One region of the Lysinibacillus sp. NPDC097868 genome, then DNA from elsewhere that is predicted to be linked to it. Evidence: riboswitches for the same ligand, from Rfam matches in the RefSeq annotation. Region 1 holds a riboswitch; each other region holds the start of a gene.
What was found. A riboswitch is a leader RNA that binds a small molecule or an ion and turns the genes downstream of it on or off. The one in region 1 is predicted to bind thiamine pyrophosphate.

Region 1 (8,344 bases):
GATGCAGCTTTAGATCTTGGCGCTACGAAAAAAGATGTCATGATGCGCGTTATTTTACCGTATATTCAGCCTGGTATTTTTGCAGGTTTCTTTCTCGCTTTAACTTATTCATTGGATGACTTTGCCGTAACATTTTTTGTAACAGGAAATGGCTTTAGTACATTATCTGTTGAAATTTACTCGATGGCACGTGCAGGTATTTCTTTAACTGTTAACGCAATTTCTGGTTTAGTATTCTTCGTAACTATATTAGTTGTAGTCGGCTATTATTTCTTTACAAGCCGTACAAGTAAAAGAACGGGGGGACAACAATGAAATCTTTAATTCAAGCTACTATCGCCATTCTTGTCGTGTCCGCCCTTTTAATGTACGCTGCTGACGCAATGAGTGCGAACGGTGGTAAAAGTGGTAAAGATACATTAACTATTTTTAACTGGGGAGAATATATCGACCCTGATTTGCTAAAGCAATTTGAAAAAGAAACGGGTATCCATGTTATTTACGAAACATTTGACTCAAATGAGGCAATGATGACGAAAATTAAACAAGGGGGTACTGCTTACGATATTGCAGTGCCATCTGAATATATGATTGAAAAAATGAAGGAAGAAAACTTACTACTTCCGTTAGATAAAACGAAAATACCTAATTTTAAAAATATCGACCCGTATTTTCTCGATTTGCCATTTGATGATAACAATGAATACTCTGTTCCTTATTTCTGGGGCACAGTAGGTATTGTCTATAATCCAGATTTGGTCGGTGACTTAGATTTCTCTTCTTGGGAAGATTTATGGGACCCATCGTTAAAACGTAAAGTCTTTTTAGTAGATGGTGCACGTGAAGTTATTGGCATGGGCTTAAATAGTCTTGGTCTTTCCCTTAACTCGTTAGATGACCATGAGTTACGTCAGGCTACAAATAAACTAATTACACTTGCCCCAAACGTTAAAGCAATCATCGGAGATGAAATTACACCTTTAATGATTAATAACGAAGCAGCTGTTGCTTTGACATGGTCTGGTCAAGCAGCAGATATGTTATTCGAAAATGAAGACTTAGACTTTGCTGTTCCAGAAGAAGGCTCAAACTTGTGGTTTGACAATATGGTTATCCCAAAAACTTCGAAAAATGTTGATGGTGCACATGCTTTTATTAACTTTATGTTGAAAGCGGAATCTGGTGCTCAAAATGCTGATTATGTAGGTTATTCTACTCCTAATATTGCAGCGATGAACTTAATGGATAAAGAAGTTGTAACTGATGAGCGCTTCTACCCTTCCGAGGATCAACGTAAAACATTAGAAGTATATAAAAACCTAGGGCCAGATTATTTAGGCAAATACAATGAATTGTTTTTAGAATTTAAAATGAGTATTCGATAAATACTAAAGTGGAAAAACAATATTTTTCTCTCCCTGAGTGTCGACAAAAGGCATCAAGAATTTAAATACTTGGTGTCTTTTGTCATTTTTTCTTTCGATATTTATAATATCGAATTACTCTTCCGATGTGTTCAGTTGATTGAAGCGGAAGGCGGCGACTCCTGCGGGAACGCACAACACGTAAGACGCAACAGACCGCGCGCCAGCGAGGGTTGCGGCTTACGGTGTGCCCGCGGAATGCGACGCCCGTAGCGGAAATCAATTGTAGTTTTCATTTCTATTTAAAAAGAAGATAGCCATGAGGCATCGGTATTATTTTGGTACATTCTATTTTTTCCCTTTTGGTGGTCACAAAATTGAATTTCTTTAACCCACTTGTTCAGTTGATTGGAGCGGAGGGCGGCGACTCCTGCGGGAACGCACAACACGTAAGACGCAACAGACCGCGCGCCAGCGAGGGTTGCGGCTTACGGTGTGCCCGCGGAATGCGACGCCCGTAGCGGAAATCAATTGTATTATTCAGAGGAAAAACAATGTCTTCGTTCCGATGACCAGGTCATTCATCTACGACTATAATCCAATAGCCAAGCAATATTTCTTTATGATAGACTGTAATAATGTTTCAATAGAAAAAAGGGGGGGATTCAATGACCCAGCAGAAGTCAAACAAGGCGGCTTTGTATATTTTAATGTTTAATATGTTTATCGCTATGGGGAGCATCGGAATTATTATTCCTGTTATGCCAAAGTATTTACATATATTTGGTGCAGCAGGACAAGTTCTTGGCATGTTAATTGCAACGTTCGCCTTTGCACAATTCATTTTTTCTCCAATTGCTGGGAATCTTTCGGATCGATATGGTCGAAAAAACTTGATTGTTTTTGGTCTGATTGTAACTGGTATTGGGCAAATTTCGTTCGGGCTATCTACAGACGTATGGATGCTTTTTGTTGCTCGTTTCTTAGGAGGTTTAGGTTCTGCCTTTGTAGCACCTCCAATTATGGCGTTTGTAGCAGATATCACAACGTATGAAGAACGAGGTAAAGGAATGGGCATGTTAGGTGCCGCTATGTCTCTTGGTTTTATGATTGGACCAGGTATTGGTGGATTCTTATCTAAAGTTAGTTTGCATTTCCCATTCTTTATGGCTGGAGGAGCTGCTATTATTGCCTCTATCCTTTCATTGTTGTTATTACCTTCTACAAAACCAAGTGCAGCTCAAAAAGCACAAAAGCAAGATAATCTTGTGAGGCAGATGGCACGTTCAGTCCAAATGCCATACTTTGTCATGTTGATTATTATGCTTGTGTTCTCGTTCGGCATCGCCAATTTCCAAACAACATTATCATTATTTGTGACAGACAAATTTAACTACACACCTACCGATATTGCGATAATTTTAACTGTAGGTGGTGCATTTGGTGTTGTTGTGCAGATGTTCATCATCACACCACTCTTTAAGCGCTTTGGGGAAATGAAAGTTGTATTAGTCAATTTATTTATTGCTGCTGTAGCTATTTTCCTAATATTATTTGTTTCTGGCTTTGCACTTATTTTAGTTGTCGCAACGATTTTCTCCACGGCAACAACACTTATTCGCCCAGCCGTCAACACACTGATTTCTAAACTTGCTGGCAATGAACAAGGTTTAGCCGCTGGACTTACCAATGCCTATATGAGTCTTGGAAATATGATTGGTCCTGCACTTGCGGGTCTTTTATTCGATTGGAATATGAACAGTCCGTATATATTTGGAGCAATTATTTTAATGACATGTTTCTTAGTAGCGCTCATTTGGACATTGAAAAAGGCGCCGCATCTTATGCAGCCTGATACAAATTAGTCCATTGACAATTATTTGTAATATGGTACATTTATTATCGAAAAATTAAATCGTTTAACACCACTAGGGGAGTCTTTACAAGGCTGAGACGTATATGCTCATATACGGACCCTTTGAACCTGATCTAGTTCACACTAGCGGAGGGAAGTGGCGACGCTTGCTTTCATGTAATTTAAAAATGCAAGGCCGCTTCCTTTCGTGACAAGGAAGCGGCTTTTTTGTATTCATTTGACAGTGCTATCGGAAATTTCGGGACCTATCGGCGATTTCTAGCATTTTACCGGCGGTTCACTTTGTTCTATCGGCGATTCATCGCACAAAACTAAAAGGAGTAACTATCATGTCTATTCGAAAACTAACTACTATGGCTTTATTAGTAGCTATTGCAGTAGCAGGCTCTACTTTTGTCTCCATTCCAACTGGCATTGCTCGTGCTTATCCTGTACAACATGCGATCAATGTCATCTGTGCCATTCTATTAGGTCCTATGCCTTCTATCATCGTTGCTATAGTTACAGCATTGATTCGTATATTAACAGGCACAGGCTCTCTTTTAGCGATTCCTGGAAGCGTCATCGGTGCGGCATGTGCAGCCTTTGCTTATAAATACAGTCGCAACAACTGGCTAGCTGGTGTTGGTGAAGTATTTGGCACAGGTATTATGGCCTCATTAGTCGCTGTACCATATGCGCAATTATTAATGGGAACATCCGTAGGTGCATTATTTTTTATGCCTGCATTTTTGACATCTAGTTTAATTGGAGCATTTCTTGGTATTATGATTGCTAGCAGTCTACGGAAAACCACATCGCATATGCTTATTACGAAGTAACTTTGTTTATACAAAAACGATGGCACATGCTTTTAGCAATGTGCCATCGTTTTTTTGATTAAGAGCGTTTTTTCATTCCTTTTAATAGCTGTGCAACGTTCGTGTCCTCCGCCTGTACGGTTGCTTCTTCTACAGACTTTTCTTTTTGCTTATGCCTTGTTATAAAGCTCCATCCAAAGCGTCGAATCGTAATATCTACGAAGAATAATAGCATCCCCGTTAATAGTAACCATGTTGCAATATTTTGGCGCTCTGCTCCTTTGTTAGTGAACTTACGGAACACGTCTTGTGGTTCTTTCAAGACAGAGCCACCAGTTCGCTTCGTTAGTTGCTCGACAAGTGTCTCATTCACAGGACGTAATTCATATTCTGCACTGTACGGTACGCTTAGACCAGCCTGATAAATGGCCTGCTCTTCGTCAGCAATACGGAAAAAAATCAACCCTGGTTTAGCTTTGACAACTGCACGTACTTGCGAGGCAGAAATCGTTTCAAGCTGCAAATCAAGCTCCTCGCCAGATTCATCGACAGCGACAATATCTAAAAATGCAGCTTCATTTGTCGGGTCCGTGATGATAAATGAGCCATCTGTATCAAGACGTACATCATAGGCTACATCATTATAACTTGGTAGCATTTGCGAAATGATTGTTTGCCAAAATGATCCCCATTCTTGCCACCTTGCCCAGTCACCAGCCCATTTCCCTGTCGAATCTGATGTGAAAGCAAAAGTTTTACCAAGTCCATATTGCCATTGTGCCAATACAGGGTCTTCCTTCTCGCTTTCAGCTATCACAGCAGCTCCCTGCTTCGCTGTCGTGCCAATATATGCATTCATTTGTGGCACACCATTTGCAAAGAGTGCATTCCATCCAGCTGCATTATAAATTGTAGGGTAAAATGGATTGTCTTCTATATAAGTACGTGAAATCATTGCTGTCTCACGCGATAAAATTGAAGGAATTGTTTGTTCATCAATGACATCATAGAAACGACCACTACCCATTTCACTTAATGACTGTAGTAAGTTGCCATCTGCATCTTGTCCAATCGCCACTGTAGAAAGTGTAATCCCTTGTTCCTTACCATTTTCAATTAAATCCTCATAATTGCCTGATTGCGACTGTCCATCAGTTAATAAAATAATATGCTTCCTCTGCAATTTTAAATCTGCCAAACTATCATACGCCGCTGCAAGTGAGCTATATATTTCCGTACCACCACCTGGAGTCACCGATAAAATCGTATCGACTGCTTCCTCTTTATTACCAAGCGGTCCAGTTTCAATGATTTCCCAAGGTCGATCATCAAAGGCAATAAACCCAAGCGTATCCTCATCGCGTAACATTTCAACTGATCGCGCGGCAGCTTCTTTCGCTAGCTCTAATTTTGAGCCATACATACTTCCTGAACGGTCAAGTACGATGACAAGTCCTAACGACGGCAATTGCTCTTTACCCTTTATCTCCATCTCAACAGGTAATAATGTTTCAATCGGAGTTTTAAAATAGCCACCCAAGCCGAAGCTATTTTCACCACCGACCATTGTAAAACCAACACCAAAGTTTTTGACTGCCTGCTCAATCACACTCATCTTCGCTTCACCGACTAAGTGTCCAGGTACATTATCGAAGATAATAGCGTTATATTGCAAATAGCTAGAAAGTTCATTTGGCAAGCTTGCTGCATCTATCACATCATAGGAGATTGAATTCGCCCCTAGAGCTGCAGCAATTGGTGATGCCGTATCGTAGCCATTAACAATGAGTAAATGTGGCTCACTTTGCACCATTGTAATACTTGTTAATTTATTATTTTCAAAAATCGCATCCTGTCCAACTTGCACGTGCGCCTCATATTTTACAAGCCCCTCTGCAGTTGCCGTATGTTTATATGTGAAAACATTTGAACCTTGTGCAAGTTCCACAGACTCGCGATGAATGAGTTCGTCATTTTCGTACAGTAATAGTTCCCCTTGTCCTGGAGCTGTAGCATTTACTTCCGTAACAAGCTGCTGCTGTTCACCTACGTAAGCTACTTGTGGTGTGACAAAGCTTTTTAGCGACACATCATTCGTCACGCTTTGATGAAATGGAACGACATCTACACTAATATTGGAGCCCTTTAGCTTCGTTGCAAAATCTAGCGCACTCCCTTGTGTCTCATTGGCATCTGTTAGTAAAACAAGTCTTGTTGCCTTTTTAGGATCGACAATACCTGTAGCAAGTTGAAGACTTTGCTCAATATTCGTTTGATCTGTTCCTTTGACTTCAGTAAATTTGGGAACTTCCTTTAATGATTTCGATAAAATCGCTTCTGTTTGGAGAGTTGATGAAAAAGAGTAAATCCCTGCAAGTTGTTCATCCTTTTTCGATTTCAAACTTTCCTCTATAAAACTAGTCATTTCCGCTTCTGTATTATTCATCGAAGCAGAACGGTCAACTAAATATAATACTTGCTCGTCCTTTACTGGTAATAAAATATAGGGCGCTGCGAGTGCAAAGACCAAACAACCGATTGCTATTACACGAATGCTCATTACAACAAGATGACTTTTTTTCAGGCGCATACGCTCTTGCCAATAAGTCCACCCAAAGTACATAAACAATGGTACTAATAACAATAAGGCTAATGGCGTATCAATTCGTAAATCCACGACGTCGTTGCACCTCCCACTCTGCTACAAGCAAACCTAAAATAATAAGTATTAACCAAGGGACAAATGAAGCCTTTGATACTTCTTCTTTGCCATTTTGTTGAAGCTCTCCAAGCGTATAGCTTGTCCCTTCTTCTATCACACGTTCAGGTGCCTGTAGTTGCACGATAAGACGTTTTTCTTCATTACTTGAGCGAGCCATGTAAATACCTGGCTGCATCGGTGCAGTTAATAAACCGTTAGTGATTGTCGATAAAAATTCATCGTCCTCAGAATAGACACTCCATTCTCCCTGTGCTAACGCAACTGAACGTTGCTCATTTGGTGCGAAAATGCCAAGAGATCCTACTGTTTCCGATAATTGTTGTTCCGCACTCCATAAAAATAAAGGGAACGAAGGATATAATGGCCAATCCGTATCTGCAATATCAGCTAGAACGATAATATCCCCTTGTGGTGATCGTTGAATAAACGGTTTATCACCTACTGTGGCAATTGTTTTATAGCCATCAAAAGAAGGATACAGAGCACTTACATAAATATCATTTAACTCACTAAATGCAAATAAAGCATCGCTCGTTGTTTTTACCTCACCATTGATTTCCTTTTTTTCAACATCATCACGTCCAATTAACACTAACGGTCTCTGTATTTTTTGAAGTAATGATGTTTGATTTGTTACGATGGTAGCATTTTGGTTATCCGCTAGTTGTAATGACGGCACAATCTTTACATTATCGTTAATAGATTGAAAGCCCTTTTGAATAAGTTGATGCATGTTTTGATCGACAACGATATTCGATGTAGCAGTTTGAAGTACAACCGATTGTGTATTATCCACTGCATAATCATCTTTCACATCAATCTTCGCTGTTATAGTATCCATTAAAGGTAAATCTTTAAATGTTTTAGTCGTAGCCTCATTCGCTGTTAAAGATATTTGCTCGTCTATTATCACTTCACCTTGATTATTTTGAAGTGTAATTGTCAGTTCATGCTCCTGGTCGGTATCGTTTTGTAGTTGCACTAACGCCATGGTAGATTTTCCATCTGTCGTTGCAGCAAAGCGTGTAATTGCAACATTTGCTAATCCCTTTTCTGAACCATAAACGAGCCATTTCACTGAATCTTTCTCCATTGGTAATTGTTTTTTATCGAGTGAATCTGTAAAGACATAAATCGATGTTTGCGAATCACCAACAAATGCTTGTGCAACGTCAAGTGCCTTATTCATTTGCGCAGTTTCATACGTTACATGTAAATCTTGTATCGCTTTTTCAATATTTTTCACATTCGTTTCCTGCTGTAGTACTGCTTGTGGCGTATTGCCAGATGTTATTAATGTGACAGGTCGTCCGTCAAGTTGGTCCACTAATGATTGCATTTCTTTTTTATGTGCATCAAATGTGGATTGCTCTTTACCGGCTAGCATTGTAGCAGATGTATCAACGATAAAAATCGTCTGCGCACCCGCAATAGTACTTTTTTTCACATACGGATTCATCAGTGCTAGCACTAATAGGAGCAATGCTAGCAATTGCAAATAGAGCAACGCATTTTTTTGTAAATGCTTTAAATATGGAGAAACCCGAGTTTCTTGCATAATTTCAGACCAAAATAGTGTTGA
Region 2 (8,344 bases), on a different contig from region 1:
ACAAGAGCTATTACAATTCCCGTTAATAAACTAGCCACAGCTGCAAATGTAATTGCTAGCGGAGATCTACGACAGGAAGATGTAGAAGTAAAAACAAAAGATGAAATTCGAAATTTGGCTGATTCATTTAATGTCATGAAAACTAATTTGCGCTCACTTATTGATAATGTCGCAAAAAATATTGAGTACACTACTTCTAGCTCTGAAGAATTATCGGCAAGTACAGAGGAAGTTTCCCTTACTTCTAGAGATATTGCAAAACGCATAGAAATTATGGCTGAGGACGGTAACCAAGCTGTCGCTACTGGACAGGATACCTCTACCGCCATGGACGAAACAGCTCGTGGTGTCCAACGCATCGCTGAAGCAACACAAATGCTACATTCAAAGGCGGTTGATACACAAACTGTTGCAGATAATGGTGAGAAAATGTTGCAAACGACTGAAAATCAGATGATGGTCATTCAGCAATCATCAGATAAGACAAACGAACTCATTAAACAGTTAAGTACACAATCGGCTGAAATTGAAAATATTACGAAAGTTATTACCGATATTACCGATCAAACCAACCTACTTGCACTTAATGCAGCCATCGAAGCCGCACGTGCAGGCGAACACGGACAAGGCTTTGCAGTCGTTGCCGATGAGGTACGTCAGCTAGCTGAAGAGTCAAAAATATCCGCCAATCAAATTATCAATTTAACTACAAATATTCAGCAAAACACTAGAGAAGTAGAAAAAGCTGTTAGCGTCACAGTGCAAAAAGTTGATGAAGGCGTTACATACATTCATAATGCACAATCTGCTTTTAATAAAATAATGGACGCAATTGAACATATGGCATCTGAAATTGAAGACGTTTCAGCTTCCACACAGCAAATTTCTGCCGCTACTGAAGAGGTTGCTGCATCGGTCAATGAAATGTCATCTGTGGCAAAAAATGCGGCACAACAATCCGAATTGATAGCTGCGGCAATTAAAGAGCAAACATCAATCATTCAAGATGTTAACGCTGTCGCAAAATCATTAAGCGATGAGGCAACCACCCTTCAAGAAGAGATAAATAAATTTAAAGTCTAATAGCCAGCAAAAAAATAAAAAGTGTTAGATTGACTGCAATCAATCTAACACTTTTTGCTGTGAACATCGTTGTTCGCCACAGCGGCTGTTTCCGCTCTTCCTACTGTAAGCTGCAACTCGCTTGTAAGCGGTTTGTTGCGTCTTACATTCTGTGCAGTCACCGCATCCGCTACCGTCAACTATTGCGTTCTTGTTCCATTCTCATTACTTAAGTGAAAACTTACTTAAAGGCCTCTGTTCTTTATCATTGATACAGTCTGCTACCAGTATCTTTAAACTCTTTTGCCTTTTCCTGCATCCCTTGATGGATAGCTTCTGTCGTATTTAAATCGTTTTCTTTAGCATAGTTACGAATATCTTGAGAAATTCTCATACTGCAAAACTTAGGACCACACATCGAGCAAAAATGTGCCGTTTTCGCTCCTTCTGCAGGTAATGTTTCATCGTGGTATTCTACAGCTCGTTCTGGATCTAACGATAAATTAAATTGATCTCGCCAACGAAACTCAAAGCGAGCCTTCGAAAGAGCGTCATCTCGCTGCTGTGCACCAGGATGACCTTTAGCTAAATCCGCTGCATGTGCTGCAATTTTATATGTGATAACACCTACACGTACATCTTCTCGATTTGGTAACCCTAAATGTTCCTTCGGTGTTACATAGCACAGCATGGCTGTTCCAAACCAGCCAATCATTGCAGCGCCAATAGCAGATGTAATATGATCATAGCCAGGTGCAATATCCGTTGTTAGAGGACCCAATGTATAAAATGGTGCCTCTTTACAAACTTCTAATTGCTTGTCCATATTTTCCTTAATAAGATGCATTGGCACGTGCCCAGGTCCCTCTACCATCACTTGTACATCATGCTTCCAGGCAATTTGTGTTAACTCCCCTAGCGTTTCAAGCTCTGCGAACTGTGCCTCATCATTGGCATCGGCAATTGAACCAGGACGTAAACCATCCCCTAACGAAAAGGCAACATCATACGTTTTCATAATTTCACAAATTTCTTCAAAATGAGTATATAAGAAATTTTCTTGATGATGGAATAGACACCACTGTGCCATAATTGAGCCTCCACGCGATACAATGCCCGTTACACGATTAGCTGTAAGCGGTACATATCGCAGCAACACACCTGCGTGAATTGTAAAGTAATCAACCCCTTGTTCAGCTTGCTCGATTAGCGTGTCACGATACACCTCCCACGTTAAATCCTCAGCAACGCCATTTACCTTTTCAAGTGCCTGATAAATTGGCACTGTTCCAACAGGCACAGCAGCATTACGAATAATCCATTCGCGGGTTGTATGAATGTGCTTACCAGTAGATAAATCCATAATATTATCAGCACCCCATCGTGTTGCCCATGTCATTTTTTCAACTTCCTCTGCGATGGATGAAGTTACAGCTGAATTTCCAATATTGGCGTTAATTTTCACATGGAAGTTACGGCCGATAATCATCGGTTCCGCCTCCGGATGATTTATATTAGATGGCATTATAGCTCGCCCCGCAGCAATTTCTGCACGCACAAATTCTGGTTTTAAATTTTCACGAATCGCTACAAATTCCATTTCTGGAGTAATAATTCCTTGTCTTGCATAATGCAGCTGTGTCACATTACGGCCATTTTTCGCACGTAAAGGTTTGCGAGAAAGCTTTGGAAAAACATTTTCCTTTATGCGCGGGTCATCCGCATTACGAAACCCATTATCCTCTGGCTTAATGGTACGCCCCTCATATTCCTCTACATCGCCCCGTTCTTTCATCCACGCACTACGCAAAGCTGGTAAACCCTTTGTAATATCGACTTTGTAAGTTGGATCCGTATAAGGTCCACTCGTATCATAAACTCGTACAGGCGCATTATTCTCTTCACCAAAGCTACCCGTTGTGGGGCTTAGCTTAATTTCACGCATTGGCACTAATATATCTGGGCGTGATCCTTCTACATATACTTTTTTACTTCCGTCAAAGCTTGTCATAATGTTCATGTTTTTTTCGCTAACTGTTGTCATTTACTATTCCGCTCCCTTTTACGTAAATTATTAAAAGGACCGAATCTAGCCCACTCCAACAAGTAGTATTACAAATAAAAAGCCGAATCCAAAAAGTATTGGATCCGGCTGTACATGTAAGGTTACATTTATCGCAAAGTTCAAGGAGTGCGAAGTTCATTAACTTTCCCACGCTGGTATGAGCCAGATCAGGTCCAAAGGGTCAAGAAACCTCAATGCGTTTCCCTCTCAGCCCGACTCATCAGACTCCCCTAGTTAAGCTATTCAGTTTGATGCTAGTGTAACAGATATTCCTAATAGATGGAAGTCATTAAGTAAATAGTATTTCTGCCATATAAATTACGATTGTTACTGTAATACAGCTAACAATGGTTGAAAAAAGCACCGTTTGTGCAGCGGTTTCTGATCCTAAATCATATTCTAGGGCTAGACTCGAGCTATTACGTGAAGTTGGGAATGCACTCGCAATAAAGAGCGATTGGGCCACAACGCCATCTAAGCCGAGGACAAAAATTATCAACAATGCAACAGCTGGACCTACTACAAGTCGTGTAAAACAGCTAACAAACACCGTTCTATTAAACATTGATTTAATTTCAAGCTGAGATAGTTGCGCACCGAGCGTAATAAGAGCAACAGCGATAAACCCATCAGCAACGTGGTCAATTGGAATACGGATAAATTGAGGAATGCCAATATTACAGAAATTCATTGCCACACCTATAATGAGCGCATGAATAATCGGCATTTTCAGGAAATCCTTCACAATAGCCATACCTGATTTAGTTGAAGAAATTAAATTATATAAACCATATGTATAGGTCGTTACATTTTGAAAAATAACGAGAATAACTTGAATGGCCACCCCAATTGGCTGTGTCACAAAAATCATTTGTGCCACCGGAATGCCATAGTTACCAGAGTTAATGAGTACAACACTATTTTTAAATACCGCTGCTTCTGTTTTCTTTAAACCTAGCCCCTTCGCTATAAAATGACTAAGCACCATTTGACTCCCAATAAAGAGCACAATAAATAACGCCACTTCACCAAGCACCGATAGTTCCACACTCGTTTCATATAAATTTACAAACACAGCTGCTGGCATAAAACAGTATGTAATAAGCTGGGATAGTGCTTTTAAATTAAATTGAAATTTCCTTTGTAAAAACGCCCCAAGTACAAGCAACACCAAAATAGGGGCAACAATTTTAAAGAAAATCATACCCAGATACATCATGGAGGAGACCCCCTTTCATCTTTCTATAGTAAAACTGTTCCCAAACTGGGTCAATGCCCCTCCCCGCTCAACTGTTTACATAAAAAGAGACTGTCCTTGGAAAAGGACAGTCTCAACGTGTCTACAAAGGAAATCAAGAGGTTTTACCGGCGATTTCCTCTGGTTTATCGGCGATTCTCAAGGATTTAGTGGCGATTCCTGAAATCTACGATAATATAATTAGCCATAAAAATGCCCTAGCTTAATTATGCAAGTTTAAATCGATTCACGACTTCTTGTAGCTCTTTAGAAATTTGGTTCATATTATTAATTGATTCTGCAACCTTTTGCATTTCTGCCTGTTGATCCACAGCAGATGCACTTACTTGTTCAGCAGATGCTGCAGTTTCCTCTGAAACGGCAGAAATACTTTGAATCGCTGTAACTGCCTGATCTTTTTGCTCTAACATTTGTGAAAGATTTGACAATAGGTCATTAATTGCCGTTGCAATAGAATGAGAAAGCTCATTATTATTTTTAAAAGCTAGCTCTGTATTTTGCACTGATTCATTTTGAGCTTGCATCAAATCTGCATTTGAAGCAATAACAGACACTGTTTGCTTCGCGTCTTCTAGAATGCTAGTCACCGTTTTCTTAATAACTTCTGTTTCGTTTTTAGACTGTTCCGCTAGTTTACGGACTTCTTCCGCTACTACCGCAAAGCCTTTCCCATGCTCTCCTGCACGAGCAGCCTCAATACTTGCATTTAACGCTAGTAGGTTGGTTTGCTCCGTTACTCCTTGAATGGATACAATAATTTGGTTGATATTTCTGATATTGCTAGATAAAGATTCCATCTGATTTTGAATGCGGACATTCATTTCATTTGTTTCAGCATTTCGATCACGTAAGCCTTCAACTTCTTTCATGCCCTGCTCTGTAGAAGCTTTTGTTTTCATCGATAGCTCATCCATTTGCTTTGAAAGCATTGTAATGGCGTCAATTTGATCGGATAAATCAATCATTCGATAATTTGTTTCTTCAGTATCCTCCGATTGTTTCGAAGCACCTTGCGCAATTTCATTGATAGCTACAGATACTTCCTGATTAGAAGCGACAATTTCATTAAATGCTTCATTGACATCATCTGATGATTGATTAAGTAATGTTGAAGAATTTAATACCGTATATATGGCATCATTCGTTTTGTCCAGCATATTATTATAGGCTACTGCAACAGCACCAATTTCATCTGATTTTATAAATTTTTCATCTATTTTTTTAGTTAAATCGCCTTCTGCCGCCGTTTCAATAGATGCACGTAAAACTTTCAAAGGCTTTAACTGTTTAAAGATAAACATCGCACTGGCAGCAGCCATTAAAACTATCATAATGATTGCAGCTACAATCGTCACGATGAGAACCTTATTATACGTTTCTAGTATTTTGGATTTAGGTAAAACTAACTGCACTGACCATACTTCGTCAATGTTTTCTAACATCATTGGAGCAAAAGCGTTAAATGATTCTTCTCCAAGCTGCTTAGAGTCTACATACAGACTATCTAGATCCCCATTGTCCATGGATTGTTTAACACTTGTCCAATCAATAGCATCCTGCATATTTGTCCCATCTAGCTTTTCGTTAATGCTATTAACTGTTAACATACCTTGATTTGTAATAATTCCTGCATAACCACCATCAGGAGTAATGGATTCAGCTAATCCCTTTAAAAAATCAACAGATAAATCTGCCGTTAATACGCCAAAATTTTTACCTGAGGCATTAACTAGCGGTACTGCAATTGTCGTCATCGATATCGTTTTACCATTCACAGTATAATCATACGGCTCTGTTAGCACAGCACGACCTTCTTCTGTTGGTATACGATACCAGTCAGCAGCATCCGTTTTGTCAATTCCCTCTATAGCATTAGCAGAAGTATTGTTTCCATCTTTAGTTAAATAAGGTATGAAGCGATTTTTTTGATCTATTAATGCAGTGTCGATAGTTGGTCCAACTTTTACAGCGCCATTTTCAAGGACGGCACCTACACCAAGTAAATCCTCGTTTTTCATTAAATTAGTTTCCAGTATATCCATTACGCTTTCTGTTGAGAGCTCGTCATTTTTTTGCATTGCTTCAACTATACGTTTTGTCGTTTGTAATGTATCATTGGCTTTCTTAAACCGTTCGCTCATCTTCGCAGCAGATAATTCTGCGTTTTGAAGCGTTGCTTTTTCTGAATCACTGACACTCTGATTATGTAAAATAACACTTGTTACCAATGTATAAGCAATAAATAACACTAAAAATAATCCTAAAATTAAAGAAGAGAGTTTTAAAGCAATACTTTTTGGTTTTTTCATTACAAACACCTCCATTTTTATAAAATAATCATAATGTATGGACCTATGTATCACAACAATAAACACTCTTATTTTACCAAGTCAATTAAAATTTTCTAATAAAAATTCATGATTTCTAGACAATAAATTGATGCACTCACCCATTTTTACTAAAATTTGTTATAATTATATTAATTAACTACATTCCAAATGCCTATATATGAAAGCGAGCTATATCTAATAAAATCCCCCTTCACTTTATAACGTTAGAAGTTTTGAAAGCTCTTCTATTGGTAGTTAAGATATATTATACTATAAAAAACGACTGACCTTTTTACCTATTAACCTAAAATATGCATAAAAAATCCTTCAGCTATGATAAAATTAGTATTATTAAAATAGGAGGTTTGCCCGTATGAAACATAAAAAAAGCCTAGCCTTGCTTGCTCTAGTAGCCGTTCCATCACTTATTTATACAACACCTATAACGTCTGCATCAGCTGCCGATACCTCGACACATGCAAAGACGGCATACATATATAATAATTATTACTACTATAATTCCAACGTACGGAATGTTATACAGCTTATTTCAAATATTAATGATACATCATTTGCGTTTCAGGCTTACTTAGAGGCTGCAATCAAAGCCTACAATGCATTGACAGAAACTGAAAAACAATACGTAACAAATTACGAGACCCTATCAAATCACCAACAAACAAGAGTAAATTATCGTAGACTAGCCGCTCAAATTGAAGAAAAATTGGCTTCAGTCGATTCTACTTCTGTTAACTATTATCAAAACGTTATTGAAACGAGAGATTGGTACAACACATTAAATGCTGCACAAAAAACTTTTGTCAGCGCCGAAACACAAAAAATATTGACATCGTCGATTACACCAAATACTTCAATTGATAAAGTCGTAAATAAAATTCAACTATTAAACTCCTCTCGTCTTAGCTTCCATAAAGATGTGGCTGAAGCACGAGCAGAGTATAATGCATTAAGAAAATTCTCAAACGTTTCTTTGCCTACAGGTATTGAACAGCTTCTACTAGATGCTGAACACGTCGTTACGTTGGATAAAGCCGCTGCAAAAGAAGTCGAAAATGCCATTGCAGCTTTATCGCCGAAAACATCTACAACGCACGATGTACAAGCAGTAAAAACTGCCTTCGAAGCATTAACGCCTGTACAACAACAGCTTGTGCCAAATGTGTGGATATTAGTAGACTATGTAAAAGGAAAATATAAACTACCAGCTAAGGGCAATACGATCAAAACACCGGAATTATCTGACTCCGCGGCAGCACCAGGTAAAAATACGCTGATGTCGAAAAGTCGAAACACATATAAAGCAAAAATCAATGTTGCTGATTCTGAAAATGACAATGAACGCTTTGTATTAACTACGAAGGCGAATATGGTTGTCATCATTCCACCATTGAATACGCTCGTGAATGAAGATTTTGGCGTAATGGACATTCAGCTTACAAGAAATTTAAATCGTATTACGTTCCAAGCGGTATTAAATAAAATGCCTGCTAAATTCGAAGCAAATATCGAAATCATTTTAGAAAATATACCAGAGAATTCATCCATCGTTCAAATCAATGAATTTGGGGATCACGAGCCTGTTTCCTATACAGTCAATGGCAATCAATA
Region 3 (8,344 bases), 2.6 Mb from region 1:
AGTTAAATCTTTAAACATGAATGGTGAAACAGAGGAAATGTTTGAACGGTGGCGTAATAGTTGGGATGAAGTCATCGATGTACATATGACAAAAATTGATTCGCTTCTATTCGACGCTGAAGATCAAATCAATCGTCTTCGTTTTAAAAAAGCAACGTTGATAGAACGTGAAATAGAAGACTATATTCTTAAGTGTGAAAAAGATAGAGATAAAATCTTAGAAGAACTTAATGAATTAATTGGCAGCGAAGAAAAAAACCGTATTGAAATTGAACAGCTCAAAGAATATTATCGATCAGCACGTAAAACATTGCTTGCGCATCAACACTCATTTGGTGTAGCTTTACCAGCACTTGAACAAAAATTAGAAGTGTTTATTCAAAAATTTGAGGAATTTGATGTACTCACAAGCGAAGGAAATTATTTGCAGGCACGTGAAATTGTCATTAGCTTGAATCATGAATCACAACAGACATTTGAATACATCAATGACGTTCCAACTATTTTGACAGAACTGCAAGTAAAGTTACCAGGTGCAGTTCAAGAATTGCGCAATGGTCAACGTGAAATGGAAGAACAATCGTACTACTTGCATCATTTAGAGCTAACAGAAGCGTTGGACAAACTGGAAGTTGAATTTGCTACGTTAAAGGGTGAACTTGCGGAGCTGAATTTAACAGTTGTTAAACCTCGTGTTGCTGAAATAAATGAAGAAATTGACCGTTTCTATGATTTACTTGAAAAAGAAGTCATTGCTAAAAATTATGTAGACCAAAATTGTGAGCGATTATTAGGATCCATTACGAATGTTATTAGCTCAACGCGATTAGTTAGTGATGAAGCAACATTTGTTCAGCAAAGTTACCATTTGAATGAAAAAGATGCTGAAATTCCAAAGGCTGCTTTAAAACAATTAGAAGCACTCCAACGCCGATATGATTTATTGGCAATGCGTGTCTCTGAGGAAAAATCGGCTTATTCAAGTCTACAAGAGGAATTAATTGAAATTAGCGAAGAACTAGAGCGTATCCACGAAGAGCAAGGGCATTTATCAAATACAATGAAAAAGCTTCGCATTGATGAAAATAAAGCTCGTACACAAGTGGAAAACTTGAAAAAAACATTACAAGAAACAGATCGCCTGTTAAATAAGGCAAATATTCCAGGTATTCCAGAAGAGATGGATGCTCGTTTAGATGAGGCTGCTGAGCATATTTATATTGTCATGCAAAGTCTACAAGAAGTACCACTTAACATGGGAACAATTCATAATAACTTGAATGCAGCGACTCTTTGTGTTGATGATGTGCATTCGAAGGCACATGAATTGATTGAGAATGTCATGCTTATTGAACGTATCATACAATATGGCAATCGTCACCGTGCAACGAATCCAAAATTAAATGCTCGTTTAAAAGAAGCAGAACAAGCATTCCATCAGTACCGTTATGCGAAGGCTTTAGAAGAAGCTGGGACTGCGGTAGAGGAAATGGAGCCAGGTGCATTAAAGCGTATAGAAGCAATTGTTGCAGAAGAGACGCTAACAAAGTCTTAAAAGTTCGAAGTGAATAAAAGAAAATAAACAAAAGAAACAGCTACCTAAAAAGTGACGTAATGAACTTTTTAGGTAGCTATTTTATTTATTGCTACGTAACGTTAGGCTTAGCATAACTGGTCAAAAAAAGTAAATATATTCGTGCAATTCTATGATCGAAATAAATAAAAATGGGTAGTTTTTTTCATTATAAAGGTCATAAAAAAGAGACGATAAATGACTAAATCAGAATAATTAGTAGTCAATCGCGACAGATTGCGTTATGATAAATACCGTTAAATCAACGTTTTGAAAGTGTGTGAAAAATAATGAAAGTTAATACAATTTATCTTGATAATAGTGCTACAACAAAGCCTTACAAAGAAGTAATGCAGACGTTTATGGCAGTGAATGAACAGTATTATGCAAACCCTGCATCGATTCATGCCATGGGCGTAGAATCAAACGAATTATTAATGCGTGCGCGTGAGCAAGTAGCAGATATTTTGAAGACTGAAGCAAAAAATGTGCTATTTACTTCAGGTGGTACCGAGTCTAATAACACAGCAATTATTGGTTTAGCACGTGGCAACACACATAAGGGTAAACATATTTTAACTACGGAAATAGAGCATCCTTCTGTGTTAGAATCAGTCAAACAGCTGGAAAAGGAAGGCTTTGAAATAGAGTATTTACATGTAAATGCACAAGGTGTAATTTCATTAGATGAGCTAAAGGCAAAAATACGCAAAGATACTATTTTAGTTAGTATGATGCATGTAAATAATGAAATGGGTGCTATTCAACCTATTTTTGAAGCAGCTACAATCGTCCATGCAGAAAGTCGAGCGGCGTTCCATGTCGATGCAGTACAAAGCTTCGGAAAATTACCTTTAACATTTAAAGGTGAGGAAGGTCCTGATTGTATTACAATCTCTGGACATAAAATTCATGGATTTAAAGGCTCGGGTGTCTTAGCATTCCGAAAAAAAATGCAATGGCAACCATATGCTTTAGGCGGAGGACAGGAATTTGGTTTGCGTAGTGGCACAGTTGCTGTTCCGCAAGCAGTAGCACTGTCGAAAGCAGCTCGTATTGCAGTGGAAACAATGAATGAACGTGCAGAAAAATACCGTAAATGGCAGCAGGAAATCCGTGCTGAGCTAGAGCAATTTGGTGACATTGTGCATATTTTATCTACCCCAGAGAGTGCAGCTCATATTTTATCATTTAGTGTTCGTGATTTAAAAGGTGAGGTACTTATAAATGCCTTACAAAAATATGGTGTCATTGTATCTACATCAAGTGCTTGTTCGTCAAAGCAAACAAAAACTAGCCATGTTGTAGAAGCATTAAATATTGATGAACATTTTAAAAAGGGTGTTATTCGTGTGAGCTTTGGCGCACATGTAACATCTGAAGGCATAGAACAATTTATACTAGCTATCAAAAAAGTATTGATGGAACTAAAAGGAGAACTTTTATTATGATTTGGAAAGAAATATTAATTCGTTATGGCGAACTATCTACAAAAGGACGTAACAAAATGGATTTTATTCGTCGTTTACGTGAGAATATTCGTTATGCGTTTGCAGATTTAGGGCATTTACACATTCGTACAGAACGTGATCGTATGTTTATCGCCATTCAAGATGAGGCACAAATGAATGTCTTACTAGAAGGATTACCGAAAATTTTTGGGATACAATCATTTAGTCCTGTTGCTGCTTGTGACAAAGATATGGATGCCATGAAACAGCTTGCGATTACGATTATGGATACATTTAAACATGAACAATTAACTTTTAAAGTTGAAGTTAAACGTACAGATAAAACATTCCCATTAGATTCTCACAGTATTCAGCGTGAAATTGGTGGCCATGTTTTACCTCAATATCAAAATTTATCAGTAAAAGTGAAACATCCAGATGTAGAGCTACGAGTGGAAGTGCGCCACGATTCGACTTATATGATGGCGCAAGTTATTCCAGGCGCAGGTGGTATGCCAGTTGGCTCCAACGGAAAATCATTATTAATGCTTTCAGGAGGGATTGATAGTCCTGTTGCAGGCTATTTAATGATGAAACGTGGTGTACGTCTAGAGGCAATACATTTCTTTAGCCCACCATATACAAGTCAAAATTCATTAGAAAAAGTAAAAGTGCTAGCAAATGAGCTAACAAAATTCGGCGCAAGTATTCGACTACATGTTATTCCGTTTACAGAAATCCAAGTACTTATTAAAGAAAAAGTACCGTCTAATGTGTCTATGACTACAACACGTCGTATGATGTTAAAAGTTGCAGATAAAGTACGTGAAGAAATTAACGCACTTGCCATTGTAACAGGTGAAAGTCTTGGACAAGTAGCAAGTCAGACGCTTGAAAGTTTGACTGCTATTAACGCAGTAACGAATACACCGATTTTACGTCCGCTTATATCGAATGATAAGTTAGATATTATTGAAATTGCGGAGAAAATCGGCACATATGAAACGTCGATTCAGCCATTTGAAGATTGCTGTACAATTTTCACACCTGCTAGTCCGAAAACGAAACCAAAGCTTGAGAAAGTAGAGCATTATGAAAGCTTTTCTGATTTCGATGAACTAATTGAGCGTGCTGTGAAAAACCGTGAAGTTTACATTTTTCCGAAAAAAGAGCAGCCTACAGATAAATTCGCAGATCTTTTATAAAAAAATTACGGATGTAAAAAATAAATTCATCGTTGTTTTTCATTTATTTAAAAACGCCATTTAATAAGAAGGAAACCGTCTCAAAATCGTATTTGAGACGGTTCTTTTTTTAATTTTCTAGTCAATTTCCTTTAGAGTTACATTTTACCTTTATTTTTTTCGTATTAAAAAACAAATATCGCACATTCTATAATCACAAGGAGGTGAGACAGACATGACAAACAACAATGGTAGTTCAAACAAGCTTGCAGTACCTGGTGTACAACAAGCACTTGATCAAATGAAATACGAAATTGCACAAGAATTTGGTGTTCAATTAGGAGCTGACGCTTCAGCTCGTGCTAACGGTTCCGTTGGTGGTGAAATCACTAAACGTCTTGTACAAATGGCAGAATCTCAATTAAAAGGTATGCCAAAAAACCAATAATTGCAGAATAAGTAATTATTGAACTTAAAACCAGTGACCGTAAAAGGCACTGGTTTTAGTTTGTTTAAATTTAGTTTTTTTATGCCATATGATTACATGCATACATATAACAAAAAATTTACGCTATTAATACAATGATTTGAAAGTTGAAGCCGTTTTTTGAATGTCATTACTTTCGCAAAGAGCGGAAATAACAGCCACACCGTCTGCACCTGCTTTAATAACATCAGGTGCATTCTGGCAGTGGATGCCACCAATTGCGACAATCGGCAGCTGCGGATACATGCATCTTGCTTGTTGTAAAAATTCCGTTCCACAAGGTAGTTTGGCATCGATTTTAGATGTGGTTGCATAAATAGGGCCAATACCTACATAATCTGCCCCATATTTTAAAGCAACTTGCAATTCAGTAGCTGTATGGACAGAAACACCAAGGATCATTTGTCCAATTTTTTGTCGTACTAGTGAGATGGGATAATCATCTTGGCCAATGTGAATCCCATCTGCATTGAGCTTTAGGGCAAGGTCGAGATCATCATTCACAATAAAGGGAACGTTGTATTTCCTGCATAGATTTTGGCATTGACGTGCAAAATGTTCGTAGGGCTCATTCGTCAATGCATATTGTCCTTTTTCACGAAATTGAAACATCGTAATGCCTGCTTGCAATGCTGCCTCAAGTATTTCTAAAGGTTGTCTATTTTTCACATTCGCTGTACCCATTATAAAATAAAGCTGTAAGTCACTGCGTTTCATGTATGGTCACCTCGCAAGTATCATGAAACTTTTTGTAAGCAAAATGATTCGTTGGTCCATTGCCATTTCCAATCGATAAATCATGGCTAATGGCTAGCTGAATAAATTTCTTGGCTTCAATAATTGCTTGTTTTAAAGGCATTTTCCGACCAATAAAAGCGGTTAATGCAGCAGAAAATGTACATCCCGTTCCGTGCGTGTTTTTCGTTGTAATTCGAGTAGATTGCATTGAAAATGTTTCGCCATCTTCAAAAAATACATAATCCGTTGCAAAATTATCGTCATGTAAATGTCCACCTTTGATAATGACACATTGAACACCTAATTTTAATAATGATTGTGCAGCTTGCTGAATGTCTGATAAATTGTGTATTTTTCTAGCAGTAAGTGTCTCTGCTTCTGGGATGTTAGGCGTTACGATTGTAGCAAGAGGTAATAAAGCTTCTTTTAATGCTTCAACTGCTTCTTGTTGTAATAAGTTTTCGCCACCTTTGGCAATCATCACAGGATCAACGATAAGGGGAATATTTAAATTAGATATAGCTCTTGCAATTGTATAAATAATATCAGAGGAAAAAAGCATTCCTGTTTTTACTGCACTAATTGGAAAATCATCTAGGAGTGAATGAAGTTGTTTATTTACAAAAGCATGTTCAATTGGAAGCACACCGTTCACTCCTAAGGTGTTTTGTGCTGTTAAAGCAGTTATAACGGATGTCCCGAATACATCTAATTCCTGAAATGTTTTTAAATCAGCTTGGATACCAGCTCCACCACCACTATCTGAGCCAGCTATTGTTGTTACAATATGCATTATTTTTCACCGTCCTTCGATAAACGGTGTAACTCATTTAAGACCGATACTGCAAAATCACCGTTATATGGCGCAGATGAGGCGGCATGTTCAGCAACTTTTTTATAGCTCGTTAATGTATTGCACAACTGAGAAAATGGCTTATTGCCTGCAATATAAGCTGCACAGCAAATGGCACTTAACAAACAACCAGTTCCTGTAACTTCTGTCATTCGAAAATGTCCGCCAATAATCCATTTGGAATGCTCTCCATCAGTTATAAAATCCTTTTCACCAGTTACAATAACGATACAATTATATTTTTTAGAAATTTCTTTCGCTTTATCTTCAACTGAAATGGAACCGCTGCCACTATCTACTCCTTTTTGTTGCCAACGAACATCAGCAATAGCGGCAAGTTCACCGATATTACAGCGAATAACAGCAAAATGAACGGCTTCTAATAATTGCTGTACCGTTTGTTTACGTAAATTTGTTGCTCCAACACCAACTGGGTCCAAAATAACCGGTACACCTAGCGCGTTTGCCTTTTTTCCAGCAAGTAACATCGATTCTTTTGTACGGGTAGTGAGTGTGCCAATATTAATCAATAGGGCTGATGCAATCGATACCATCTCCTCAACTTCCAGAGATTCATCTGCCATTACAGGTGAAGCACCAATTGCTAATAAGCCGTTTGCTTGAAAATTTGCCACAACATAATTTGTAATACAATGAATGAGTGGCTGTTTTTTACGAATAGTTTGAAAAATCATCGTAGTCCTCCTTTTTTGGATGGACGTAAGCATGCAAAAAGCTCTTTTTCGTGCAAAGTATACACGTAAAAAGAGCTTATCATCAATAATAAGATGTGTGTTGCTCCCTACGTCAGTATTAACTAACAGGTTCAAAGGGTCAGGTTTTACCTTCTCAACTCACTAAGAGTCCCCCTGCAATCATGAAGTTTTAGTTGTCCAAAATGTAACATACCTATCCACAGTATTCAATAGCGTTTTATCATTATCTGGAAAGCAGTGACTGATGCCATATAATAAACCATGATAATTGTCATGACTTTCTTAAAATAAGGTTCATCCATTGAAAATCATAAAAAATGAGTTTTATAATAAACCTAGCAATAAGGAGGAAGTTATTATGAAAAGACAGGATTTAATCGCACCAGAATGGTATAACATTGTTGAGGAGATTGAGAAGTATGCTCAGGACCCTACTAAAAATGCATTAATTGTTTATAACAATCACGAAGAAATTCAACACATTACATATGCAACTTTACTTGAAAAAGCAAATCAGGCGGCCCATGTATTTACTTCGCAAGGACTAACAAAAGGCGACGTGCTTTTAGTTATGGTTCCAAGATCTGTCGAGGCATATATCGTCTACATAGCGGCTTTGAAAGCGGGCTTAACGATTATCCCTAGTTCAGAAATGTTACGTACAAAGGATATTGAATATCGAATCACACATGCAAATGCAAAAGGAATAATTGCCTACGAGCCATATATTGAGCAATTTGACGAAGTAAAAAACTTAAATGGTATTTTGCAATATGTTATTGGACATGCTCATGCACCATGGCAGCCGTTGCTTGAAAAAATGGAGCAGCATCCTACAGACTATACGAATCCTACACCGACAAAAAGTACAGACAATGCTTTTTTAGCCTATACAAGTGGGACAACTGGCAATCCTAAGGCAGCTGTTCATACGCATAGCTGGGGTTATGCTCATTTACGGACAACAGCACCGAATTGGTTAGGTGTGCAAGAAAATGATATAGTATGGGCTACTGCGGCACCTGGCTGGCAAAAATGGATTTGGAGTCCGTTCCTAGCAACTTTAGGAAGCGGTGCAACAGCTTTTGTTTATAAAGGCAAATTTGATGCATCAATTTATTTGTCATTGCTTGAAAAATTTAAAGTAAATGTATTATGTTGTACACCGACAGAGTATCGTTTTATGGCAACACTCAATAATTTACAGGACTATAATTTAAGTGAGATTCGCCAAGCTGTATCAGCGGGTGAACCACTGAATAGTGAAGTTGTAAAAGTGTTCTCAGAAACGTTTGATATACAGGTTCGTGATGGTTACGGCCAAACGGAAAATACGTTACTT
Region 4 (8,344 bases), 1.4 Mb from region 1:
AAAAGTTCGTGGTACAGCAGCATTAAGTACAATTACAATTGTTTTATTCTACATGATTGCACAACTAGTTGGTGCAGGCGCACTTATTCAATTACTTCTAGGAATCGACTATTGGGTTGCAGTATTAATCGTAGGTGTTATGATGACGACTTACGTTTTATTCGGCGGTATGACTGCAACTTCTTGGGTACAAATTATTAAAGCTTGTCTATTAATGTTAGGTACAGTCATTATTTCGTTTTTAGTGTTAAAAGAGTTCGGCTTCAGTATTACAAATATGTTCTCAGAAATGACTACTGCTACTGAAAGCGGTGCTGCATACTTAAATCCTGGTCTTAAGTATACTAACGGTATTGATACAATCTCGATGTTAATCGCACTTGTATTAGGTACTGCGGGTCTTCCACATATTTTAATGCGTTTCTTCACTGTAAAAGACGCAAAAACAGCTCGTTCTTCAGTAATTTGGGCTACTTGGATCGTAGGTATTTTCTATGTATTAACGATCTTCTTAGGATTCGGTGCAGCTGCATTCGTTGGTAAAGATAAAATTATTGCTGCTAACGCGGCTGGTAACATGGCTGCTCCACTTCTTGCAGAAGCACTTGGTGGCGACATTCTATTCTCATTCGTTTGTGCGGTAGCATTCGCAACAATCTTAGCGGTAGTAGCAGGTCTTGTACTTTCTGGTGCATCTGCCCTATCACATGATATTTATGGTCAAATCATTAAAAAAGGTAAAATTACAGAAAAAGAGCAAGTACTTGCTGCTCGTATCGGTTCTATTACTATCTCTATAGTATCAATTCTTCTTGCTCTTGGTGCACAAACGTTAAACGTTGCGTTCTTAGTATCACTAGCATTCTGTATTGCAGGTTCTGCAAACTTACCAGTAATTATTTACACAATTTATTGGAAACGCTTTAATACTACTGGTGCAGTAACAGCGATGTTAACAGGTTTAATTTCTGCTTTAGTACTTGTAGCTGTATCACCAAACATTTGGAATCCAGTTGAAGGAAAAGCAATCTTCGTTGGTGAACCGTTAATTATGTTAACGAATCCAGCACTTATCTCTGTTCCACTTGGTTTCCTAGGTGGATTCATCGGAACTTTACTTTCTAAAGAATCTGATGATGCGAAATACCGCGAAGTTGATGTTAAAGCAAACACTGGTATTTCAGTACAAGACGTATCTCACTAATATTATGACTAACAACCTCGTAGGCATTCAGCTTACGAGGTTTTACTTTTCTCTCCTTTTTCGGTAATATATTGGTAATATTATATGGAGGTATTATCATGGCACAATCTAAGGCTAAAAAGAAGCGTTTGCATTTAAAACGTACACAAGGTAAAGACGTTGAGAAAAAGCGTCAAACTTCCCCTTTCAGTACACATGAGCGCGTTACTAAAACGAAGCGTGCAACATTAGAACAAGATAGAACAAAGCATAGGAAACAGCCACATGTAGACGATTCGTCGTACTAGATGTGGCTGTTTTTGTCGTGTCTTTATAAATTATAAAATAACTTCGTATTTCGTGTTACAATTTTTGCCGCTTCTTGTGTTGTTAAGCCTTTAATAGTTGCAATAACTTCAATGGTTTTAGACATCATATACGGCGAAGTACGAGCTTTGTCAAAAGGTCCTTCAAATGGCCACGGACCATCCGTTTCAACCATCATGAGTTCCAATGGATATCTTTTAATCAATGCTTGAATTTCCGCTTCATAAACACAATCAGGTGTAATTGAAATATAGTAGCCATTATGTATCATACGCACAATTGCCTCTTCACTTCCCTTAAACCAATGAAAATGTGCTTTCGTCACACCATGTTGCTCAAGTAAATCGCATGCGATTAAAGCGTCTTCGTAAACAGCATGTAACACAATCGGTTTGCGAAGCTCTTTAGCCAATTTAATAAATTGTTCTAATAAATGTATATAAGGCCGCTCATCAATCTTCTGAGCTTGTCTACGATAATAAGGTAACCCGACCTCTCCAATGGCAATCATCTCACTAGCATGAAGCCGTATCCAATCAAATAAAGCTTGTCTGTCCTCGTCACTTGGTAAAGATTGTTCAGGATGAAAACCATAGGCTGCCTTTACCTTATCGTATGATTTTGTTAACTTCAGCGTTTTCTTACTAGATGGCAAGTCCGTACTCACCGCGATGACATATTGTGCTTCTTCAAGTAGCAGAGGCACTTCTTCTTCCTTATACTGATCTAAATGGATATGTGCATCAATCAACATATGGATCGTCCTTTTCTTCTTTTAAGTAATGGAAAAGTTGTTGTTTTAATTGTGTAAACTGTGCACAATGGCGAATTTCCTCGGATCGTGGTCGTGCAAATGGAACAATTAGTTCCTCCTTGATAGTAGCTGGACGTTTCGTTAATACAATAATGCGATCTGCTAAAAATAATGCCTCTTCGATACTATGTGTAACAAACAGGATTGATTTTTTATGTTCCTCCCAAATGGATAACAACCATGCCTGCATTTCTAATCTTGTAAACTCATCCAGCGCTGAAAACGGCTCATCTAGGCATAAGATTGGTTTCTCACTGACGATAGCTCGCAGAAATGATACACGTTGTTGCATGCCTCCTGATAAAGCATGAGGATAAGCATTTTCAAAAGAAGATAGGCCAACCTTTTCTAGCCATTTTCTTGCAAGCTCTATATTAGGTCGCTGCTGCAATTCTTCTACGATTGTGACATTTTCCAAAATTGTCCGCCACGGTAATAAGCAAGGTTGCTGTGGCATGTAGCCAATAGTGCCTGTTTTTTGCTGAATGTCGTCTCCATTTAACAAAATAGCACCATGATTCAAAGGCGTTATTCCTCCTATTAATTGAAAGAGCGTGCTTTTACCACTACCAGAGGGACCAATGATCGCCACAAATTCGCCTTCCTTTACCGTAAAGGATAAGTTTTTAACTACTTCAAGCGAGCCAAAGGATTTAGAAATGTCTTGAATGTTCAGCATGTGATCCCCTCCCCTTTACAACAAGCTTTTCAACAAAACGAATAACACTAAATAGCAATAAACTTAACAAAACTATCGCAAATATCGCCACAAATACACGATCAGTACGAAACGATGATTGAGCAAGTGTCATATAGACACCAATCCCCTTTTTCGCACCAAGCCATTCTGCGATGACAGCCCCCATCACACTATAAGTCGCTGCAATTTTAATACCAGAAAATATAGAAGGATAAGCAAACGGCCATTCTAATTTCCAAAATGTTTGACCTTTTGTAGCACCTATCATTGCAAAATAATGCTTAAGCTCAGGTGATGTTTGACGAAATCCATCCATGGCCGCAATAACGATTGGAAAAAAGCAAACGAGACAAATAATAATCAGCTTCGGTAACAGCCCGAAACCAAACCAAATAATTAATAATGGTGCAAGGACAAGTACAGGCACATTTTGTGACACAATTAAAATCGGATACACAAATGCCCTTACCGTCGCTGAGCGGTGTAATAATATCGCAACACTCAAGCCGAAAAATATACCAATAGCAAGGCCCAGTACCGCTAGCTGTATAGTGGCGAACACATGGGGCATGAACGTTTTATAAGAGTGAACACCTTCAGTAACGATGGCACTCGGCGCTGGTAATAGCCAATGTGGGATGTCAGCCAAACGGATAATGATTTCCCAGATAACTAACAGGAAGGCGATAAAAATAATCGACCTTCCTTTCGTTACTAGCTGTTTCATCCTCGATACTTCTCCGTCAACGTCCCCATTGTAATGCCAGTTGGCTGATATAAAATTTTCACTTGCGTAATAACATTAATGGCACCCAATTCAATCATTTTTTTATTCATCTCTTCAATAATTTGCAGTAAGGTAGACAGTTCACCTTCCATAGTCGTTTCTAGTGGCTGCACTTCATAGCGCACACCTGAAGCATCGATAATCGCAATCGCTGCATCAACGAATGGAATTACATCCTCGTATTTTTCTGTTTTAGGTATAATTTGTACACTAATTAATGAATTAGCCATTTATTTTGCCCCTTTCTCTGGTAAAAAATCATTTGTAAAAGCTTGATCTGCTTGAAATTCGCCTTCTAAAACGTTGTTCTTTGTCATCCAGTCCGCATAGTTTTCCCAAACTGCTAATTTTTGTTCGCCCCATTGTGCTGCATCATCTTGATATTTGTTCACTAACCATTCCTGACTTTTATGCACAAGTGCTTTATCTAAATCAGTTACCGCTTCAAGCAATATATCAGCCGCTTCATTAGGATGCTCAATTGCATACTCATAACCTTTTGTAGTAGCTGCAACAAATGCCTTTACCACATCAGGATTATCCTTAATCATCTTTTCATTCGTTGCAAGTACAGGTGTATAATAATCGAGTTGCTCACTATAGTCTGTTAAATACTGCATATTTAATTTTTCTCCACGAAGCTCCGCCTCAATACCTGTCCAAGCATAATAAATCCATGCAAAATCTATATCCTTCTGCATCATTGTGAAAAAGTCTAAATCTCCAGCATTAACGATATCTAATTTCTTAATATCGGCATGTTCTTTTTGCATTAGAGATTGTAAAACAGCTTGTTCTATCGGGCTTCCCCAACCACCATACGTTTTGTCTTCGTAATCTTTTGGTGACGTAATGCCTTTTGAAGCATCTGATGCAAAGCCAGATGTATTATGCTGAATAATTGCTGCAATCGATACAAGAGGCACGTCTTGAACACGTGCTTGCGTTATACCTTCCTGGTAGCTAACGCCAAACTGAGCTTTGCCTGATGCAACAAGTTGATCTGCCCCTGCATCACCAGGTAATATAATGTCTACGTCTAAACCTTGCTCCTCAAAGTAGCCGAGCTTTTTCGCAACATAAAGTCCTGTATGATTCGTATTAGGTGTCCAGTCCAGTACAACGGATACCTTTTTCAATGTGCTTGTTTCCTCTTTGTCCTCTTTTTCGCTACAACCAACTAATGTTAATAATGCAGCAACAAGAACGAAAAACCACTTTTTCATGCTGTGTCCTCCAAGTCTAGTAGTTTGAAAGTGTTCAAGATTGAATGTTTTCACCAGAAAAGGTATTCTTAGGCCATTTGCATCGCTTCTAATAGATTACACCTAGTTTTAGGCGGAATAATGAGTCCTAAACAAAAAACGCCTAGGAATTATCCCAGACGTTTGCAAACGGTATCAAAAAATAGTATACGAATATTTTTGAATAGATGTTCCCTACGCTGGTACGAGCCAAATCAGGTTCAAAGGGTCAGCGTCTAAACGGACGCAATCTCAGCTGGCAACTTCCAGCCCCCCTACATTCTTAACTTATGAACTTTTCGTTGATTATTATACCCATATCTATCGTAAAATGACAAGCTAGTAATTTTCGTAATTGATAAAAATGAGCTTCTATTGGACTATACAAGTATTCTGCAACATGACTTTTGCAAATAGAAATGTTTTTATGCATGGAATTTGGAACATCAAAAATTCTTCAATACGAAACAGTTAATCTTTTGCAAAACCAACAAGTTAAAAAAGAGTTATTCTCCATACTACACGATATAACTTCCATCACCCTTTGAAAAGATAGTTGCTATGTGTCATTTAGTTATATTTGAAATTAAACTAATTATAGAAAACATTTTTTCTTCGTGATTTTTGAGAGTTTGTGCTTTATTCAAAGTGTCAGGAGTGAGTTGATGAAAAAGCTTTTAAAAATTACCGTAGTATTTCTTGTTTTACTCGGAGCAGCTGGCTATGCTTTATGGCATTTTGGTACAGAAAGTGGAATTTACTTTAGATGACGAAAAACGAGAAGAAGTAAAATCCTATATCAAGAACGATTCGACGGTTCAAGAAATTGCCAGCGAGGCAGCAACTACAAATCCGGATACTCTTCCCTTCCAAACTAAAGAAGAAGCGACACGTGTGTTAATAAAAAAAGTGGGCGTTAATCGTTTACTTGATATTCAGGAACAAGTGCAAAACGGTTCAATTAGTAAGGATGAAGTATTATCCGAAATTGAAGGTAAACTGTCTGAAGATGAAATTTCTGCTTTAAAATATGTTTTATATAAGGAATTGAATAAATAAAACTAGCCATTTGAAAATTTCAATTAAAAATACAGAGACAAAGATTCACATAAAAATTTTCAATACAGCTAAGCACCACATTCGTGTTAGTGGGTATAATAAAACAGGCTCGATTCCTATTAAGTGAAATCGAGTCCTTTTTTCTATCATTTTTCTATTGTTGCTAGTTAAACTAAAGCACACGATTGTTATATAATTTAAGCATTTACAACGTTAAAAGATGTTCTCAAATAAGATTTTGAGAAGCTTTCAATTAGAGCTGTTGCAATTACTAAAGTTTTAATGTTGCGCATAACTTATGGTGACTTGAGTACCTTTTTCGTTAGATTGGATTGTACTCTGTAGTTCAAGCATTCGGCAAATATCTTCGATGATTCGTAGGCCAGTACCCTTTTCCTCCACATTAAACCCAACCCCATTATCCTTAAATATAATTGAGTTTTTTTGCAAAGTGATTTCCAATGTATCGCACGCTGCATGGCGCAAAATATTTTGGAAGATATTATCAAATAATCTGTGCAACCAAATTTCATTACTCTTCCAATGGAATTTAGTTGAGGAATCGTTTAACACAATAGAGATTTGGTTAACTTTATATAAAAAATTCCACTTTAAAATAATGGTATTGATAAGTTTTGGAACATCTACTTTTTCCATGATTATATAGGAATTATCAACACGAGATAAGCGCTCAAAGTCATATTCATTGGATAACTTTGAAATATAGTTTATTTGTTCGTTTAAAGAATTGAAAATATCCTGATGTTGTGAAAAATCATTTTCGATTGTGTAAAGTTGTAAGCGCATAGCTGTTAAAGGTGTATTAATATCGTGGCGCAACTGAGTTAAAAGTTCTAGTTTCATTTGCTCTTGTTGCATTATTTCAATTTCCTTCGATATCGTCCGGTCAATGAGAAGGTTTACTGCATTGGTTAAATCCCCTAATTCATCATTTCGAGAGTAAGGAATCTTTTGAAGTCTCTTCTTATCGTTACTCGCCAACTCCATAATGGTTTGATTTAATTCATTAATTCGTTTAATTAATGAATTAATGGATTTGGAGAATAAAATAGCCAAAGTAAAAAAACAGACGATAAATAATCCTAGCATAATTGGATAGGCTTTTGACTCAAAAAAACGTGTTTCTGTATTATTTGAAAAATGATTGTAAATTACCGTTACGATTACATTAATCACTACAATCGAAAGAGGAACACTGAATATAACCGACAATAGCAATAGTTGATATTTCTTTTTTAGTTTCATTGTTTAACATGGGTATTCATACGATAACCTTCTCCATATACATTTTGAATAATCACACCATCTGTATCGGCAATCTTGTTGCGGACCTTTTTAATATACACGTTAATTAAATTAGGATTACGATCTTCTAGCTGCCAAAGATAATCAATGAATTGTTCTTTAGATAAAATAAAATCTGCGTTTTCATAGAGGTAAAAGAATATTTTCTTTTCAATGGCTGTAAATTCGACTTCTTTATTATTCTGATTATTAATGACACGCATATGAGTAACATCAATGGATAAATGCTGTATTTGTTTGTGAATTCCGTAAGAAGCAACTAATTTATTTTTTATTCGTATTAATAATTCCCTCGGATCAAATGGCTTCACCATGTAATCTTCTCCAATTTCAAGCCCTCTTAATTTACTATCAATGTCACTTCTAGCAGTTAAAAAAATTATAGGAATATTATGCCCTAACTGATTAATTCGCATTGAAATCTGATACCCGTCCTCGCCAGGTAGCATAATATCCATAATAACAATGTCCACTTGCTTTATAACTGTATATAAAGAAGCTCCATTTTCTAACCAGATTACTTTATAACCTTCTTTTTGAAGTATATTCTCCAATAAACTTCCAATCATTTTATCATCTTCTACAAGTAAAATTGTAAACAACATTTTTGTCTCTTCCTCACTATTTTTCAGCCATTTCTTGCATGAACTTTTGGGTTTCTTCATAAATTTCAGTTGGATGGTACAAGTAAATACTATGCTTGCTTTTTATTTGAATAACACTTGAAACGTCTAACTTCTTTGCGAAATCTTGATAGTCTTTTAGTGATGCTTTAGCAGCTTCAGAATTTTTATCAAGGTAAGCATCAATAAATAAAATAGGGGTTGTTTTTGGAATAGATAATGCGGTAGACTTTTTGCTATTTTTTACGGAATGTAGCATTTCTTGTTCCATATCATTGTTG

Region 2: it holds a riboswitch for thiamine pyrophosphate, as region 1 does, so the genes downstream of both, thiC (phosphomethylpyrimidine synthase ThiC) here and thiW (energy coupling factor transporter S component ThiW) in region 1, are expected to answer to the same signal.
Region 3: it holds a riboswitch for thiamine pyrophosphate, as region 1 does, so the genes downstream of both, thiM (hydroxyethylthiazole kinase) here and thiW (energy coupling factor transporter S component ThiW) in region 1, are expected to answer to the same signal.
Region 4: it holds a riboswitch for thiamine pyrophosphate, as region 1 does, so the genes downstream of both, ACIQXJ_RS07770 (ABC transporter substrate-binding protein) here and thiW (energy coupling factor transporter S component ThiW) in region 1, are expected to answer to the same signal.

What each region holds. Positions count from the first base shown of each region.
Region 1 covers NZ_JBIWBS010000001.1:171,645-179,988, reverse strand. Annotated here, with positions in the region: gene ACIQXJ_RS00820 (ABC transporter permease) at 1-315, shown strand, start outside; gene ACIQXJ_RS00815 (ABC transporter substrate-binding protein) at 312-1,385, shown strand; gene ACIQXJ_RS00810 (MFS transporter) at 2,033-3,229, shown strand; TPP riboswitch at 3,285-3,392, shown strand; gene thiW (energy coupling factor transporter S component ThiW) at 3,570-4,061, shown strand; gene ACIQXJ_RS00800 (VWA domain-containing protein) at 4,120-6,717, opposite strand; gene ACIQXJ_RS00795 (vWA domain-containing protein) at 6,701-8,344, opposite strand, start outside.
Region 2 covers NZ_JBIWBS010000007.1:91,219-99,562, reverse strand. Annotated here, with positions in the region: gene ACIQXJ_RS22725 (methyl-accepting chemotaxis protein) at 1-1,083, shown strand, start outside; gene thiC (phosphomethylpyrimidine synthase ThiC) at 1,328-3,106, opposite strand; TPP riboswitch at 3,255-3,369, opposite strand; gene ACIQXJ_RS22715 (AEC family transporter) at 3,417-4,346, opposite strand; gene ACIQXJ_RS22710 (methyl-accepting chemotaxis protein) at 4,592-6,694, opposite strand; gene ACIQXJ_RS22705 (hypothetical protein) at 7,089-8,344, shown strand, end outside.
Region 3 covers NZ_JBIWBS010000001.1:2,802,025-2,810,368, reverse strand. Annotated here, with positions in the region: gene ezrA (septation ring formation regulator EzrA) at 1-1,555, shown strand, start outside; gene ACIQXJ_RS14140 (cysteine desulfurase family protein) at 1,864-3,024, shown strand; gene thiI (tRNA uracil 4-sulfurtransferase ThiI) at 3,021-4,229, shown strand; gene ACIQXJ_RS14130 (alpha/beta-type small acid-soluble spore protein) at 4,444-4,656, shown strand; gene thiE (thiamine phosphate synthase) at 4,783-5,412, opposite strand; gene thiD (bifunctional hydroxymethylpyrimidine kinase/phosphomethylpyrimidine kinase) at 5,399-6,226, opposite strand; gene thiM (hydroxyethylthiazole kinase) at 6,226-6,981, opposite strand; TPP riboswitch at 7,069-7,167, opposite strand; gene mbcS (acyl-CoA synthetase MbcS) at 7,361-8,344, shown strand, end outside.
Region 4 covers NZ_JBIWBS010000001.1:1,578,094-1,586,437, forward strand. Annotated here, with positions in the region: gene ACIQXJ_RS07740 (solute symporter family protein) at 1-1,204, shown strand, start outside; gene ACIQXJ_RS07745 (hypothetical protein) at 1,303-1,491, shown strand; gene ACIQXJ_RS07750 (TatD family hydrolase) at 1,515-2,264, opposite strand; gene ACIQXJ_RS07755 (ABC transporter ATP-binding protein) at 2,254-3,003, opposite strand; gene ACIQXJ_RS07760 (ABC transporter permease) at 2,978-3,751, opposite strand; gene ACIQXJ_RS07765 (thiamine-binding protein) at 3,748-4,041, opposite strand; gene ACIQXJ_RS07770 (ABC transporter substrate-binding protein) at 4,042-5,037, opposite strand; TPP riboswitch at 5,231-5,342, opposite strand; gene ACIQXJ_RS07775 (hypothetical protein) at 5,779-6,114, shown strand; gene ACIQXJ_RS07780 (sensor histidine kinase) at 6,394-7,380, opposite strand; gene ACIQXJ_RS07785 (response regulator transcription factor) at 7,377-8,045, opposite strand; gene ACIQXJ_RS07790 (alpha/beta fold hydrolase) at 8,062-8,344, opposite strand, start outside.